3 regions of the Leclercia sp. LSNIH3 genome follow, and region 2 is predicted to be linked to each of the others. Evidence: predicted binding sites of a transcription regulator. Region 2 holds the regulator's gene; each other region holds the start of a gene.

Region 1 (4,638 bases), 420 kb from region 2:
CAATCCAGGCGCTATGTCATAAAGTTGAGGGCTTATTTTCATTTGAGGGAGCGGTGCCGTGGCGACGTTATCCAGGCTTTTCATTCATCCGGTCAAATCCATGCGCGGTATTGGGCTGACGCATGCCTTCGCAGACGTCAGCGGTTTTGCGTATGATCGCACTTTTATGATCACAGAACCGGATGGCACCTTTATTACCGCACGCCAGTTCCCGCAGATGGTTCGTTTCACCCCGGCCCCGGTTCAGGACGGCCTGCATCTTACCGCACCAGACGGTTCCAGTAGTCTTGTTCGCTTCAGCGATTTTGCCCCAGCGGATGCGCCTACCGAAGTGTGGGGCAACCACTTTACCGCGCGTATCGCCCCCGACGCGATCAACCGCTGGCTGAGCGAATTCTTTTCGCGCCCGGTACAGCTCCGCTGGGTCGGGCCTGAAATGACGCGACGCGTTAAAGATTTTGCCGCGGTTCCGCTGTCGTTTGCCGACGGCTTCCCGTTCCTGCTCACTAACGACGCCTCCTTGCGCGACCTGCAAAAGCGCTGCCCGGCCAGCGTGCAGATGGAGCAGTTCCGCCCGAATCTGGTGGTCACAGGCGCAACGGCCTGGGAAGAGGATACCTGGAAAGTCATCCGCATCGGGGAGGTTATCTTTGACGTGGTGAAACCCTGCAGCCGCTGCATCTTTACTACCGTCAGCCCGGAAAAAGGACAAAAGCACCCTGCCGGTGAACCGCTAAAAACGCTGCAATCTTTCCGCACTGCACAGGATAACGGCGATGTCGATTTTGGTCAGAACCTGATCCCGCGCAGCAGCGGGGTGATCCGCGTAGGCGACGAAGTGGAAATTCTCTTCACAGGGCCAGGCCGGATCTACGGCGCAGGGGCTGAGGAAGAGGCTATCGAAGTAGAGACGCAGCCCGCGACGGCTGTCACTATTCAGTGGCAGGGTCAGACGATCCGTGGCAACAATCAGCAGGTATTACTGGAACAGCTTGAACAGGCCGGTATTCGTGTGCCCTATTCCTGCCGGGCGGGGATCTGCGGATGCTGTCGCGTTACCCTGGTCGAAGGCGAAGTAACGGCGTTGAAGAAATCGGCTATCGGCAGTGACGGCACGATTCTGTGCTGCAGCTGCGTACCGAAAAGTGCGTTACAGCTGGAAGCTTAAACAGCCTGCTCGAGGCTGAAACAGACCGGCTGCGGTTTTAGCCGGTCATTCATCACTTTAATCGGGTCGCCCAGCTGCATGGTGCGCCCGGCAATGGTCACCGATGGCTGCGCCAGTAAACAGAGCGCGGCATTATCGCCCGGCTCCACCACCAGCAAATTCACCTGCTCGGCATTCTCGCTCAGGCTGACGCACGCGGCATCGCCGGTGACGGGAGACCAGCGCTCGTTGTGAGCAAGAAAGTGCCAGCTTTTCGGCATCTGAGGTTTAAGGAAGCGTATCGCCACCAGCGCATTGAGCACCAGCTCGGCGCGTTGTTCTTTCGACAGTTCGAGGTCACGGCACTTCTCTTCAAAAGAGAAATAGAGTGCAGCATCATCAACGCAAAAACCGGTATCGGCAAAGGCATCCGGGGTCAACATCCTGCGGGCAAAACGAGAACGAAACAACATACCATTGGCCAGATCGAGCATCATGCGATCGTGCTCGTCACAGAAATACCAGCGCCAGTTATCGTCAGGTTTAATTCGCATTTGTCTCTCCCGTTCCTAAAACGTCCTGTCGTAAGAAAGTCCTGTATTGCCGCTTCGCTTTTTAAACTTCAATAATCAAAGACCACAATGTCTAATAAAGCAACAGTCCGGGAATATAAAACAACCAGAGCTGGAAATAAAGCCCTGGTTGTGAGTCATGATAAAAGATTAGATATGATTAACGATTTCTTTAATCAGCGGTGGGCCTTTGAAAATAAAGCCCGAATATATCTGCACCAGCGAAGCGCCAGCCGCCATTTTCTCGCGCGCGGCCATCACTGAATCAATTCCCCCCACCCCAATAATTGGCAGGCGGCCCTTCAATTCTTCTGACAGACGACGAATAATTTCAGTGCTTTTTAACTGCACCGGACGCCCGCTCAGGCCGCCCATTTCGTCGCAATATTTCATCCCCTGCACTAAAGAACGGTCGAGGGTCGTATTAGTGGCAATAACGCCATCAATATTATGGCGAACTAAACTGTCGGCCACCTGCGCCAGCTCTTCTTCGGTCAGATCTGGGGCGATTTTAACAGCCACCGGAACATATTTATGGTGGGTCGCCTGGAGTTCATTTTGCTTATTTTTGATGGCGACTAACAAATCGTCGAGCGCTTCACCATATTGCAGCGTGCGCAGGCCTGGGGTGTTAGGTGAAGAGATATTCACCGCAATATACCCGGCGTAGGCGTAGACTTTTTCCATACAAATCAGATAGTCATCTTTGCCCTGCTCTACCGGCGTGTCTTTATTTTTGCCGATATTAATGCCCAGAACGCCATCGAAATGCGCTTTCTTCACATTCTCGACCAGATGATCGACGCCGAGGTTATTAAAGCCCATGCGGTTGATCAGCCCTTCGGCCTCCACCAGACGGAACAGGCGCGGCTTGTCGTTACCCGGCTGTGGACGTGGCGTGACGGTGCCAATTTCAATGGAACCAAAGCCCATCGCACCCAGAGCATCGATGCACTCGCCGTTTTTATCCAGCCCTGCTGCCAGACCCAGTGGGTTTTTAAAGGTTAATCCCATGCAGGTGACCGGCTTCTCCATCACTCTCTGGCGCACCAGCGCTTCAAGCGGGGTTCCCGTAATACGGCGTAATTGCTGGAATGTAAATTCATGAGCGCGCTCAGGATCGAGCTGGAAAAGGGCTTTACGAACGAAGGGGTAGTACATGAACTCTCCTGGATTCCCGGTGTGCAAACCGGGGGCGTATTATCTGCGATTGCAGCGGGAAAGGGAATTGACCTGGGACAAAAAAAGCGCCCTGCCGCGCAATCGTTTACTTTTCATTCCTCCTTTATTCATTTTTTGGCATTTATTCTGCAGATAAATCATTTAGTGGAATAAGTCAGCAATGCCACACTGCCAACAAATGTTATCAATGTTAGATAAAAGCAAACAATTGGTTATAAGGAGCATTTATGCGCGTCATTACGTTGGCTGGCAGTCCGCGATTCCCTTCCCGCTCCAGCGCGCTGCTGGAGTACGCAAGAGAGCAACTCACTTCGCTGGATGTTGAGGTGTTCCACTGGAATCTACATAACTTTGCCCCGGAAGATCTTCTTTATGCGCGTTTCGACAGCCCGGCGCTAAAAACCCTGAATGAGCAGCTCAAAGATGCCGACGGGCTGATCGTCGCAACGCCGGTTTATAAAGCCTCGTTTTCCGGTGCCCTGAAAACCCTGCTCGACCTGCTGCCGGAGCGCGCGCTGGAAGGCAAAATTGTCCTGCCCCTGGCGACTGGCGGCACCGTCGCCCACCTGCTGGCGGTAGATTATGCCCTGAAGCCCGTCCTCAGCGCCCTGAAAGCTCAGGAGATACTGCATGGCGTGTTTGCCGATGATTCGCAGGTGATCGATTACCAGCACAAGCCGCACTTTACCCCGAATTTACAGACCCGTCTCGACAGCGCGCTGGAGACGTTCTGGCAGGCGTTGCACCGCCGCGACGTCCAGGTTCCTGCTTTTGGTCTTCAGAAAGGAGTCGCCCATGTTTAAATCCCTGGTCCGTACAGGCCTCGCAGGGCTTCTGGCCTTTTCTGCCCTGGCGCACGCTGCCGAGCCTACCCCGGATAGCCTGCGTATCGGCTACCAGAAAGGCAGCGTCAGCATGGTGCTGGCGAAAAGCCACCAGCTGCTGGAAAAACGCTACCCGGACACCAGATTCTCCTGGGTAGAGTTTCCGGCAGGCCCGCAGATGCTGGAGGCGTTGAACGTCGGCAGTATCGATCTCGGCAGCACCGGCGATATCCCGCCCATCTTCGCTCAGGCCGCCGGGGCAGATCTGGTCTACGTTGGCGTGGAGCCGCCCAAACCGAAAGCCGAAGTGATCCTGGTTCCTGAAAACAGCCCGATTAAAACCGTCGCAGACCTTAAAGGTCATAAAGTCGCTTTTCAGAAAGGCTCCAGCTCACACAATCTTTTATTGCGCGCCCTGCAGCAGGCAGGACTGACGTTTAAAGATATTCAGCCGGTTTATCTGTCACCGGCGGATGCGCGCGCCGCCTTCCAGCAAAACAACGTGGATGCCTGGGCCATCTGGGATCCCTACTACTCCGCAGCCCTGTTGCAGGGTGGCGTGAGGGTGCTTAAAGATGGCGAAACCCTGAAACAGACCGGTTCCTTCTACCTTGCCGCTCGCCCTTATGCCGAGAAAAACGGTGAATTTGTTCAGGGCGTCCTGAATACCTTTAGCGAGGCGGATGCCCTGACTCAGAGTCAACGTCAGGCCAGTATCGCCCTGCTGGCAAAAACGATGGGTCTCCCGGAGCCGGTGATTGCCACCTATCTGGATCACCGCCCGCCTACCGTCATCAAACCGGTGGATGCCAATACCGCCGTGTTACAGCAGCAAACCGCTGATCTTTTCTACGACAATCGCCTGGTCCCGAAAAAAATTGATATTCGCGACCGTATCTGGCACCCCACAGCG
Region 2 (4,638 bases):
GCGCCCACCTCATTCCGCGCCAGCCACGGAATCGCCACCATGATCACGATAAGCAGCAGTAAAAAGCCTTTCAGGGTGCCGGTTACGGACTTATCAGCCAGCCTGCCGCCCAGATAGTTGCCGAGGGAAAAACCGACGCCAACCAGCACCAGCATGGCGGTGATAAAGGCTGGCGTCGCCTGATTGAGGTCATGCAGCACCGGGGCAATATAAGTATAAAGAGTGAACATCGCACCGGCACCCAGGACGGTGGTCAGCAGGGCTGATAACACCTGTGGACGCAGCAGGACCGCCAGCTCTTTGCGCACTTCCGGCTTTTCACCCGCACCGCCAGAAGGCAGAGAGAAGAACAACGCCATCATCGACACCACGCCCAGCAGCGCGGTGGCCAGGAAGGACATGCGCCAGCCAATCGCCTCACCCATCCAGGTTGCGGCAGGCACGCCGCCAATATTGGCGATGGTCAGCCCCATAAACATGGTGGCTACGGCGCTGGCCTGCTTATGCTTTGGCACCACGCTGGCTGCCACCACCGATCCGAGGCCAAAGAATGCGCCATGGTTCAGGCTGGTCAGAATACGTGACAGCATCAGGGTGGTGTAGTCCGGGGAGAGCGCCGACAGCACGTTGCCGACAGTAAAGATCGCCATCAGGAAGATCAGGGCGTTACGGCGGCCCCGATGCGACAGCAGCAGCGTCATCAGCGGTGCCCCCACCATCACCCCGATGGCATAGGCGCTGATCAGCATACCTGCCGCGGGAATAGAAACATCTACCCCTCGGGCGATAACCGGCAGCAGACCCATCGGCGAAAATTCGGTGGTACCAATACCAAAGGCACCGATGGCAAGGGCCAGCAGCGGAAAATTGATTCTCATACTTCAACTCCAGACACCGTGTCGTCGGGCGACACAGAACAATGAAGGCGAAAGCATGACATCAATCACAAAAAATGAGAAGTTAACAATTTAGCAAAAGATTTTTGCAGGGCGCGTAACAATCAGCGTAAAGGAACGAGGGAGAGCTGCCTCTCCCGCATCAATCAGTGCAGTGCCGCAACCAGACCGCTGGCGACAATCAGACTCAGAACAATAATGGTGGTAATCAGCGAAAACTTAAGATCGGTACTCATCAATTTTTCTCCTTTTAATCACCCTATGAAGAGTGAGCCTGCTCATTTTTACACAGTTCAGGGTAAAAATCTTGCTGGATTTAGATTGATATCGTTTTTTGCTCTTCCCCTTTTGGCCAAGATAAGACAAAATTCCACGCTAAATTTATTAGCGTACCGGCCATTGACCCCCTCCTGACGTCCTGTGTCGTTTTCCCGGCGTACCGCAATTCAAATTGCGCAATTAGGGCGAGTGAAGGCAAACGTTTACCTACCGGTTTTTCAGGAGCTTAGATATGGTCTGGAGTGACATCTGATGGCAACAATTAAAGACGTGGCGAAACGCGCAAACGTTTCCACTACAACCGTATCACATGTTATTAACAAAACCCGCTTTGTCGCGGAAGAGACCCGAAATAATGTCTGGGCGGCCATTAAAGAGCTGCATTACTCACCTAGCGCCGTGGCCCGCAGTCTGAAGGTCAATCACACGAAATCGATCGGCCTGCTGGCGACCAGCAGCGAAGCGCCCTATTTCGCAGAAATCATTGAAGCGGTAGAGAAGAACTGCTTCCAGAAAGGCTACACCCTTATCCTCGGCAACGCGTGGAACAGCCTCGAAAAACAGCGGGCTTATCTGTCGATGATGGCGCAAAAGCGCGTCGATGGTCTGCTGGTGATGTGTTCCGAATACCCAGAATCGCTGCTGTCTATGCTGGAAGAGTATCGCAATATTCCTATGGTGGTGATGGACTGGGGCGAAGCGAAGGCCGACTTCACCGACTCGGTGATCGATAACGCCTTTGAAGGCGGCTACATGGCCGGTCGTTACCTCATCGAACGCGGTCACCGCGAAATCGGCGTGATCCCGGGCGCGCTGGAGCGCAACACCGGTGCCGGCCGTCTGGCGGGCTTTATGAAAGCCATGGAAGAAGCGTTGATTACCGTGCCAGAGAGCTGGATCGTGCAGGGCGACTTTGAACCGGAGTCCGGCTACCGCGCAATGCAGCAGATCCTCTCCCAAAGCCCGCGCCCTACTGCCATCTTCTGTGGCGGGGATATTATGGCCATGGGTGCGCTCTGTGCCGCCGATGAGATGGGCCTGCGCGTCCCGCAGGACGTTTCGCTGATCGGGTATGATAACGTGCGCAACGCGCGCTTCTTTACCCCGGCGTTGACCACCATCCACCAGCCAAAAGATTCGCTGGGGGAGACCGCCTTCAACATGCTGCTGGACCGTATCGTCAACAAGCGCGAAGAGTCCCAGTCAATTGAAGTGCATCCGCGCCTGATTGAACGCCGTTCCGTTGCGGATGGTCCGTTCCGCGACTATCGCCGTTAATCTTCTCCGGGAGCCAGCACCTCTGGCTCCCGCAGCCACTCCCTGTTCATCGTTTCACTGTCTCCCAGATAATCCAGCAGCCATTCCAGGGCCGGTGACATATCGTTTTGTTGCCAGGTCAGGCAGCACGCCGCATCCGGGAAGGGATTCTCCAGCGCCAGCTCTACCCATTTCCCGCTGGCTATTTGCGGGCGGGCAAAATGAACCGGCACCATGCCCACGCACAATCCTGCCGAGAGGCATGTGGCGGACGATTCCCAGTCCGGCGCGACAATTCGCCGCTGGTTATCAAGCAGCCAGGTGATCCGTTTCGGCAGTGAGCGGGAGGTATCTTCTCGTACCAGCGACGGCCAGTTGCGCAGAATATCGTCGCTGATCGGCCCGTCCAGAGCAGCCAGAGGATGATGGCTGGCCACCACGCAGCACCAGCTCAGCATTCCCATATCGCGGAACGCATAGCGGCCACCTACCGGGATCGCCTGCGTGGCACCTATCGCCATCTCAACCCTGCCGTCTGCCAGCGCATCCCAGACGCCGTTGAAGACCTCCTGAGAAACCCGCAGCTCAACGTCAGAAAAGTGGCGGTAAAAATCGACAATCATCTGGCGGGTGCGCTCGGGACGAACAATGTTGTCCACCGCAATAGAGATATGCCCCCGCCAGCCATTGGCGATCTGCTGACACTGTTCGCGGGTGATCTGCATTTTTTTGATAACAGACCGCCCCTCTTTCAGAAACCACAGCCCGGCCGGGGTGAGAACCACATCGCGATGGCGACGCTCAAACAGCGGCACTGCCAGCCACTCCTCCAGTTGACGCACGGTATAGCTGATGGCTGAAGGTACGCGATGCAACTCCTGCGCAGCACCGCTGAAACTGCCGTTACGCGAGACCGCATCCACCACTTCAAGAGAATATTCTGACCACATTTTCTGCCTGCAAAATTTTTGAACGCAACCGCCAAATATTAGCGTTTCACAAGCCTGTTTGCACTCCCTACACTTTGCGGCAATGACAACCTGCGCCCATAAGGAAAATAAAACAGTGAAACCCGGGAAAGGATTTTTAGTCTGGCTCGGCGGCTTAAGCGTGCTGGGCTTTCTTGCCACCGATATGTATCTGCCTGCCTTCTCGATTATGCAGGCGGATCTGCAAACCCCTGCGGCTGCGATCAGCGCCAGCCTGAGCCTGTTTCTGGCCGGGTTTGCCTTTGCCCAGTTGCTGTGGGGACCGATGTCCGACCGCTTCGGACGTAAGCCGGTACTTCTGGCGGGCTTAGCCATTTTCGCCCTCGGCTGCCTCGGCATGCTGTGGGTTCGCGATGCGACCTGGCTGCTGGTGCTGCGCTTTATCCAGGCGGTAGGCGTCTGCGCTGCGGCGGTCACCTGGCAGGCACTGGTCACCGATTATTACCCGGCGTCGCGCACCAACCGTATCTTCGCCACCATCATGCCGCTGGTCGGGCTTTCTCCGGCCCTGGCACCGCTGCTCGGTAGCTGGATCCTCGCCCACTTTAGCTGGCAGGCAATTTTCGCCGTGCTGTTTGTGATCACTTTGGTACTGATGATCCCGGCCTTAAGCCTGAAGCCAGCGACGGTCAAAAATGAGCAACCCAAAGAACGCGTAACCTTTTTATCGCTGTTACGTTCGCGCACCTACCGCGGGAACGTGCTGATTTACGCCGCCTGCTCAGCGAGCTTCTTCGCCTGGCTGACCGGCTCGCCGTTTATTCTTAGCGACATGGGCTACAGCCCGGCGGTGATTGGCCTGAGCTATGTGCCGCAGACTATTGCGTTCCTGATTGGTGGCTATGGCTGTCGCGCCGCGCTGCAAAAATGGCAGGGGCATCAGATGCTGCCGTGGCTGCTGGGTCTGTTTGCCCTTAGCGTAATCGGCACCTGGGCGGTTGGGTTTATTCCGGGCGCGAGCCTGGCAGAGCTGCTGATCCCCTTCTGCCTGATGGCGGTGGCGAACGGTGCAATCTACCCGATTGTGGTGGCGCAGGCACTGCGTCCTTTCCCACAGGCGACGGGCAGTGCCGCTGCCCTGCAAAACACGTTACAGCTCGGCCTCTGCTTCCTGGCGAGTCTGCTGGTGTCGTGGCTGATTGCCACCCCACTGCTGACCACCACCAGCGTGATGGTGGCAACCGTGGTGCTGGCGGCGCTTGGCTATCGGATGCAGT
Region 3 (4,638 bases), 1.2 Mb from region 2:
CGGCTTTGCTGGCCCGCGCGTTATCGAACAAACGGTACGTGAGAAACTGCCGCCGGGCTTCCAGCGCAGTGAATTCCTTATCGAGAAAGGCGCTATCGACATGATCGTTCGCCGCCCGGAGATGCGCCTGAAACTGGCCAGCATCCTGGCGAAGCTGATGAATCTGCCGTCGCCGAGCCCGGATGAACCGCGCGAAGGCGTGGTAGTACCGGATCAGGAACCCGAGGCCTGATAACTCAAAAGGGCAGGGCCAGTGGCGCTGCCCTTTTGCTTTCTAACCGTAACTGAAAAGCGCGCAACATGGAAAATATCACTCTTCCCCAAGCCACGTCGCCTCTGGCCGCGTGGCTTTCTTATCTGGAAAACCTGCACAGTAAAGCCATCGACATGGGACTTGAGCGCGTCAGCCAGGTAGCGGCGCGCCTTGATGTTCTGAAACCGGCTCCTTTTGTTTTTACCGTCGCGGGCACCAACGGCAAAGGCACCACCTGCCGCACGCTGGAATCCATGCTGATGGCAGCGGGCTACAAAGTGGGCGTCTACAGCTCGCCGCATCTGGTGCGCTATACCGAGCGCGTTCGAGTGCAGAACGCAGAGTTAGCCGAATCGGCGCATACTGCCGCGTTCGCAGAAATTGAAGCCGCGCGCGGTGATATCTCTCTGACCTATTTTGAATATGGCACGCTGTCGGCGCTGTGGCTGTTTAAGCAGGCGCAGCTGGACGTGGTGATCCTCGAAGTCGGGTTAGGTGGGCGTCTGGACGCCACTAACATTGTGGATCCAGACGTGGCGGTGGTCACCAGCATCGCGCTGGATCATACCGACTGGCTGGGGCCAGATCGGGAAAGCATTGGCCGTGAAAAAGCCGGTATATTCCGGGCCGGTAAACCAGCCATTGTCGGTGAACCCGATATGCCGCACACCATCGCTGACGTGGCGCAGGAGAAGGGCGCCCTGTTGCAGCGTCGCGACGTGGACTGGCGCTACAGCGTGACAGAGAGTGGCTGGCGCTTTGAAGACGCCAAAGGCGCGCTGGAGAACTTACCGTTGCCGCAGGTGCCGCAGCCGAATGCCGCCACGGCGCTGGCCGCATTGCGCGCCAGCGGTTTGACTGTTAACGAGCAGGCTATTCGCGACGGCATTCAGCAGGCGATTCTGGCCGGACGTTTCCAGATCGTCAGCGAATCACCGCGTCTGATTCTGGATGTCGCCCATAACCCCCATGCGGCTGCCTATCTCGCCGGACGTCTCAAATCATTGCCAAAAACCGGGCGCGTGCTGGCGGTTATCGGTATGCTTCATGATAAAGATATTGGCGGCACGCTGGCCTGCATGGAGAGTGTGGTCGATAGCTGGTATTGTGCACCTCTTGAAGGTCCGCGTGGGGCTACGGCCGAACAGCTGATGCAACACCTCGGCCAGGGCCAGACCTTTGCCAGCGTGGAACTGGCGTGGCGCGCGGCAATGGCGGACGCCAGACCAGAAGATACCGTGCTGGTGTGTGGATCCTTCCACACGGTGGCACATGTCATGGACGTAATGGATGCGGGGAGAACCGGTGGCAAGTAAGTTTCAGAACCGTTTAGCAGGCACCATTGTGCTGGTGGCGCTGGGGGTCATTATTCTCCCGGGGCTGCTTGATGGACAGAAAAAACATTATCAGGATGAGTTTGCGGCGATCCCGCTGGTGCCGAAACCTGGCGACCGGGATGAGCCGGATATGCTGCCAGCGGCGACACAGGCGTTACCTGCTCAGCCGCCGGAAGGCGCGGCTGAAGAGGTGCAGGCGGGCGATGCCGCGGCACCATCCTTAGATCCGTCGCGTCTGGCGTCCGGTAACAATAACGAACTGGATCCCGTTCCGGCGCCGGTCGAGCAATATGCGCCAAAGCCGGTGCAAAAACCGAAACCGGTTGAGAAGCCGCAGCCAAAACCTCAGCGCGATAACACCAGCCAGCAGCTGGCGGCGGCGACGGAAACCCCACCGGCCAAACCGGCGGCAGAAGAGAAACCGGCGCCAACCGGTAAAGCCTATGTCGTGCAGCTCGGCGCATTGAAAAATGCCGACAAGGTTAACGAGGTGGTGGCTAAACTCCGTGGCGCGGGGTACCGCGTTTACACTTCACCTACGACGCCGGTACAGGGTAAAATTACCCGTATTCTCGTCGGCCCGGATGCATCTAAAGATAAGCTGAAAGGATCGCTTGGAGAGCTGAACCAACTCTCCGGCCTGAGCGGCGTGGTGATGAACTACAACGTTAATTAATGTAGGTTTTTTTCCCCTGCCACTGCTGTTTTTCTTTAAAGGAGAGTGCCGGAGGAGGGGAGGGCAGGCGTCCGAAGAGACGCAACGGCCAGTGGCGTTGATTATTTTTTCAGCGCCTTTTTTATTTACGCGTGGGAAGGAAATCCCTACGCAAACGTTTTCTTTTTCTGTTAGAATTCGCCCCGAACTGGATGACAGGGCGTTTAATCGTGGGACGTATATGGTCTGGATTGATTACGCCATCATTGCGGTGATAGGTTTTTCCTGTCTGGTTAGCCTGATCCGTGGCTTTGTTCGTGAAGCGTTATCGCTGGTAACCTGGGGCTGTGCCTTCTTTGTTGCCAGTCATTACTACACTTACCTGTCTGTCTGGTTCACGGGCTTTGAAGATGAACTGGTTCGAAATGGGATTGCTATCGCGGTGCTGTTTATCGCGACGCTGATTGTCGGCGCCATTGTTAACTACGTGATCGGCCAACTGGTTGAAAAAACCGGTTTGTCAGGAACGGACAGGGTGCTCGGGATCTGTTTCGGTGCATTGCGAGGCGTGTTGATTGTCGCCGCGATACTGTTCTTCCTTGATACCTTTACCGGGTTCTCAAAAAGTGAAGACTGGCAGAAATCGCAGCTGATCCCGCAGTTCAGCTTCATCATCAGATGGTTCTTCGACTATCTGCAAAGCTCGTCGAGTTTTTTGCCCAGGGCATAAACCCTGAGATGTGGCTTAACGAGGAAATGACGAATGTGCGGTATTGTCGGTATCGCCGGTTTCATGCCGGTAAACCAGTCTATTTATGACGCATTATCGGTGCTTCAGCACCGTGGGCAGGATGCCGCGGGTATCATCACCATTGATGCACACAACTGCTTCCGTTTACGTAAGGCTAACGGCCTGGTAAACGATGTGTTTGAAGCCCGCCATATGCAGCGTCTGCAGGGTAATATGGGTATTGGTCACGTTCGTTACCCTACCGCAGGCAGTTCCAGCGCCTCTGAAGCGCAGCCTTTCTACGTTAACTCTCCGTATGGCATCACGCTTGCCCACAACGGCAACCTGACCAATGCCCACGAGCTGCGTAAAAAGCTGTTTGAAGAGAAGCGTCGCCACATTAACACCACTTCAGATTCTGAAATTCTGCTTAACGTCTTTGCCAGCGAACTGGATAACTTCCGTCACTATCCGCTGGAAGCCGACAACATTTTTGCTGCCGTGGCGGCCACTAACCGTCTGATTCGCGGTGCCTATGCCTGCGTAGCGATGATTATCGGCCACGGTATGGTCGCGTTCCGCGATCCGAACGGTATTCGCCCGCTGGTGCTGGGTAAACGCGATATTGGCGATGGCCGTACCGAGTATATGGTTGCCTCCGAAAGCGTGGCGCTGGATACCCTGGGCTTTGAGTTCCTGCGTGACGTTGCCCCAGGTGAAGCGGTCTATATTACCGAAAAAGGCCAGCTGTTCACCCGCCAGTGCGCGGAAAACCCGGTCAGCAACCCGTGCCTGTTCGAGTACGTCTACTTTGCCCGTCCAGACTCCTTCATCGACAAGATCTCCGTCTATAGCGCCCGTGTGAACATGGGAACCAAGCTCGGCGAGAAGATTGCTCGCGAGTGGGAAGACCTGGATATCGACGTGGTTATCCCTATCCCGGAAACCTCCTGCGATATCGCGCTGGAGATGGCGCGTATCCTGGGTAAACCGTATCGCCAGGGCTTTGTGAAAAACCGCTATGTTGGCCGCACCTTTATTATGCCAGGCCAGCATCTGCGCCGGAAATCAGTACGCCGTAAGCTGAACGCCAACCGCGCTGAGTTCCGCGACAAGAACGTTCTGCTGGTGGATGACTCCATCGTGCGTGGCACCACTTCAGAGCAGATTATTGAGATGGCCCGTGAAGCGGGTGCGAAGAAGGTTTATCTGGCTTCTGCGGCACCGGAAATTCGCTTCCCGAACGTGTACGGCATTGACATGCCAACGGCCAACGAGCTGATTGCTCACGGTCGCGAAGTGGACGAGATCCGCCAGATCATCGGTGCCGATGGCCTGATTTTCCAGGATCTCAACGATCTGATCGACGCGGTGCGCGCCGAGAACCCGGATATCCAGCAGTTTGAGTGTTCGGTGTTTAACGGCATCTACGTTACCAAAGACGTGGACCAGCAGTATCTCGACTACCTCGACTCTCTGCGTAACGACGATGCGAAAGCCGTGCAAATGGCAAACGATCTCGAAAGCTTAGAGATGCACAACGAAGGTTAATCGTAATCACAGGCGAGGGCGTCTGCCCTCGCTTGCAACTCCCGCCAAAATCCTGCACAGTCAGCCCAGTTACAGTAAGGGCGATAATCATGAAACGATTGATAGTAGGGAT

What was found. Region 2 encodes PurR, which represses purine synthesis genes. Its sites were predicted from a motif close to CANGCAAACGTTTGCNTG; they were not measured.
Region 1: the regulator PurR is predicted to act here: its motif matches at 2,976-2,993, upstream of pyrD (quinone-dependent dihydroorotate dehydrogenase).
Region 3: the regulator PurR is predicted to act here: its motif matches at 2,414-2,431, upstream of cvpA (colicin V production protein).

The regions. Positions count from the first base shown of each region.
Region 1 is NZ_CP026387.1:756,222-760,859, forward strand. It holds gene C3F35_RS03760 (YcbX family protein) at 59-1,168, shown strand; gene zapC (cell division protein ZapC) at 1,165-1,701, opposite strand; gene pyrD (quinone-dependent dihydroorotate dehydrogenase) at 1,870-2,880, opposite strand; gene ssuE (NADPH-dependent FMN reductase) at 3,129-3,704, shown strand; gene C3F35_RS03780 (sulfonate ABC transporter substrate-binding protein) at 3,697-4,638, shown strand, end outside.
Region 2 is NZ_CP026387.1:335,529-340,166, forward strand. It holds gene C3F35_RS01640 (MFS transporter) at 1-878, opposite strand, end outside; gene cydH (cytochrome bd-I oxidase subunit CydH) at 1,043-1,132, opposite strand; gene purR (HTH-type transcriptional repressor PurR) at 1,428-2,453, shown strand; gene punR (DNA-binding transcriptional activator PunR) at 2,450-3,382, opposite strand; gene punC (purine nucleoside transporter PunC) at 3,498-4,638, shown strand, end outside.
Region 3 is NZ_CP026387.1:3,877,529-3,882,166, forward strand. It holds gene accD (acetyl-CoA carboxylase, carboxyltransferase subunit beta) at 1-232, shown strand, start outside; gene folC (bifunctional tetrahydrofolate synthase/dihydrofolate synthase) at 301-1,569, shown strand; gene dedD (cell division protein DedD) at 1,559-2,266, shown strand; gene cvpA (colicin V production protein) at 2,487-2,975, shown strand; gene purF (amidophosphoribosyltransferase) at 3,009-4,526, shown strand; gene C3F35_RS18850 (UbiX family flavin prenyltransferase) at 4,616-4,638, shown strand, end outside.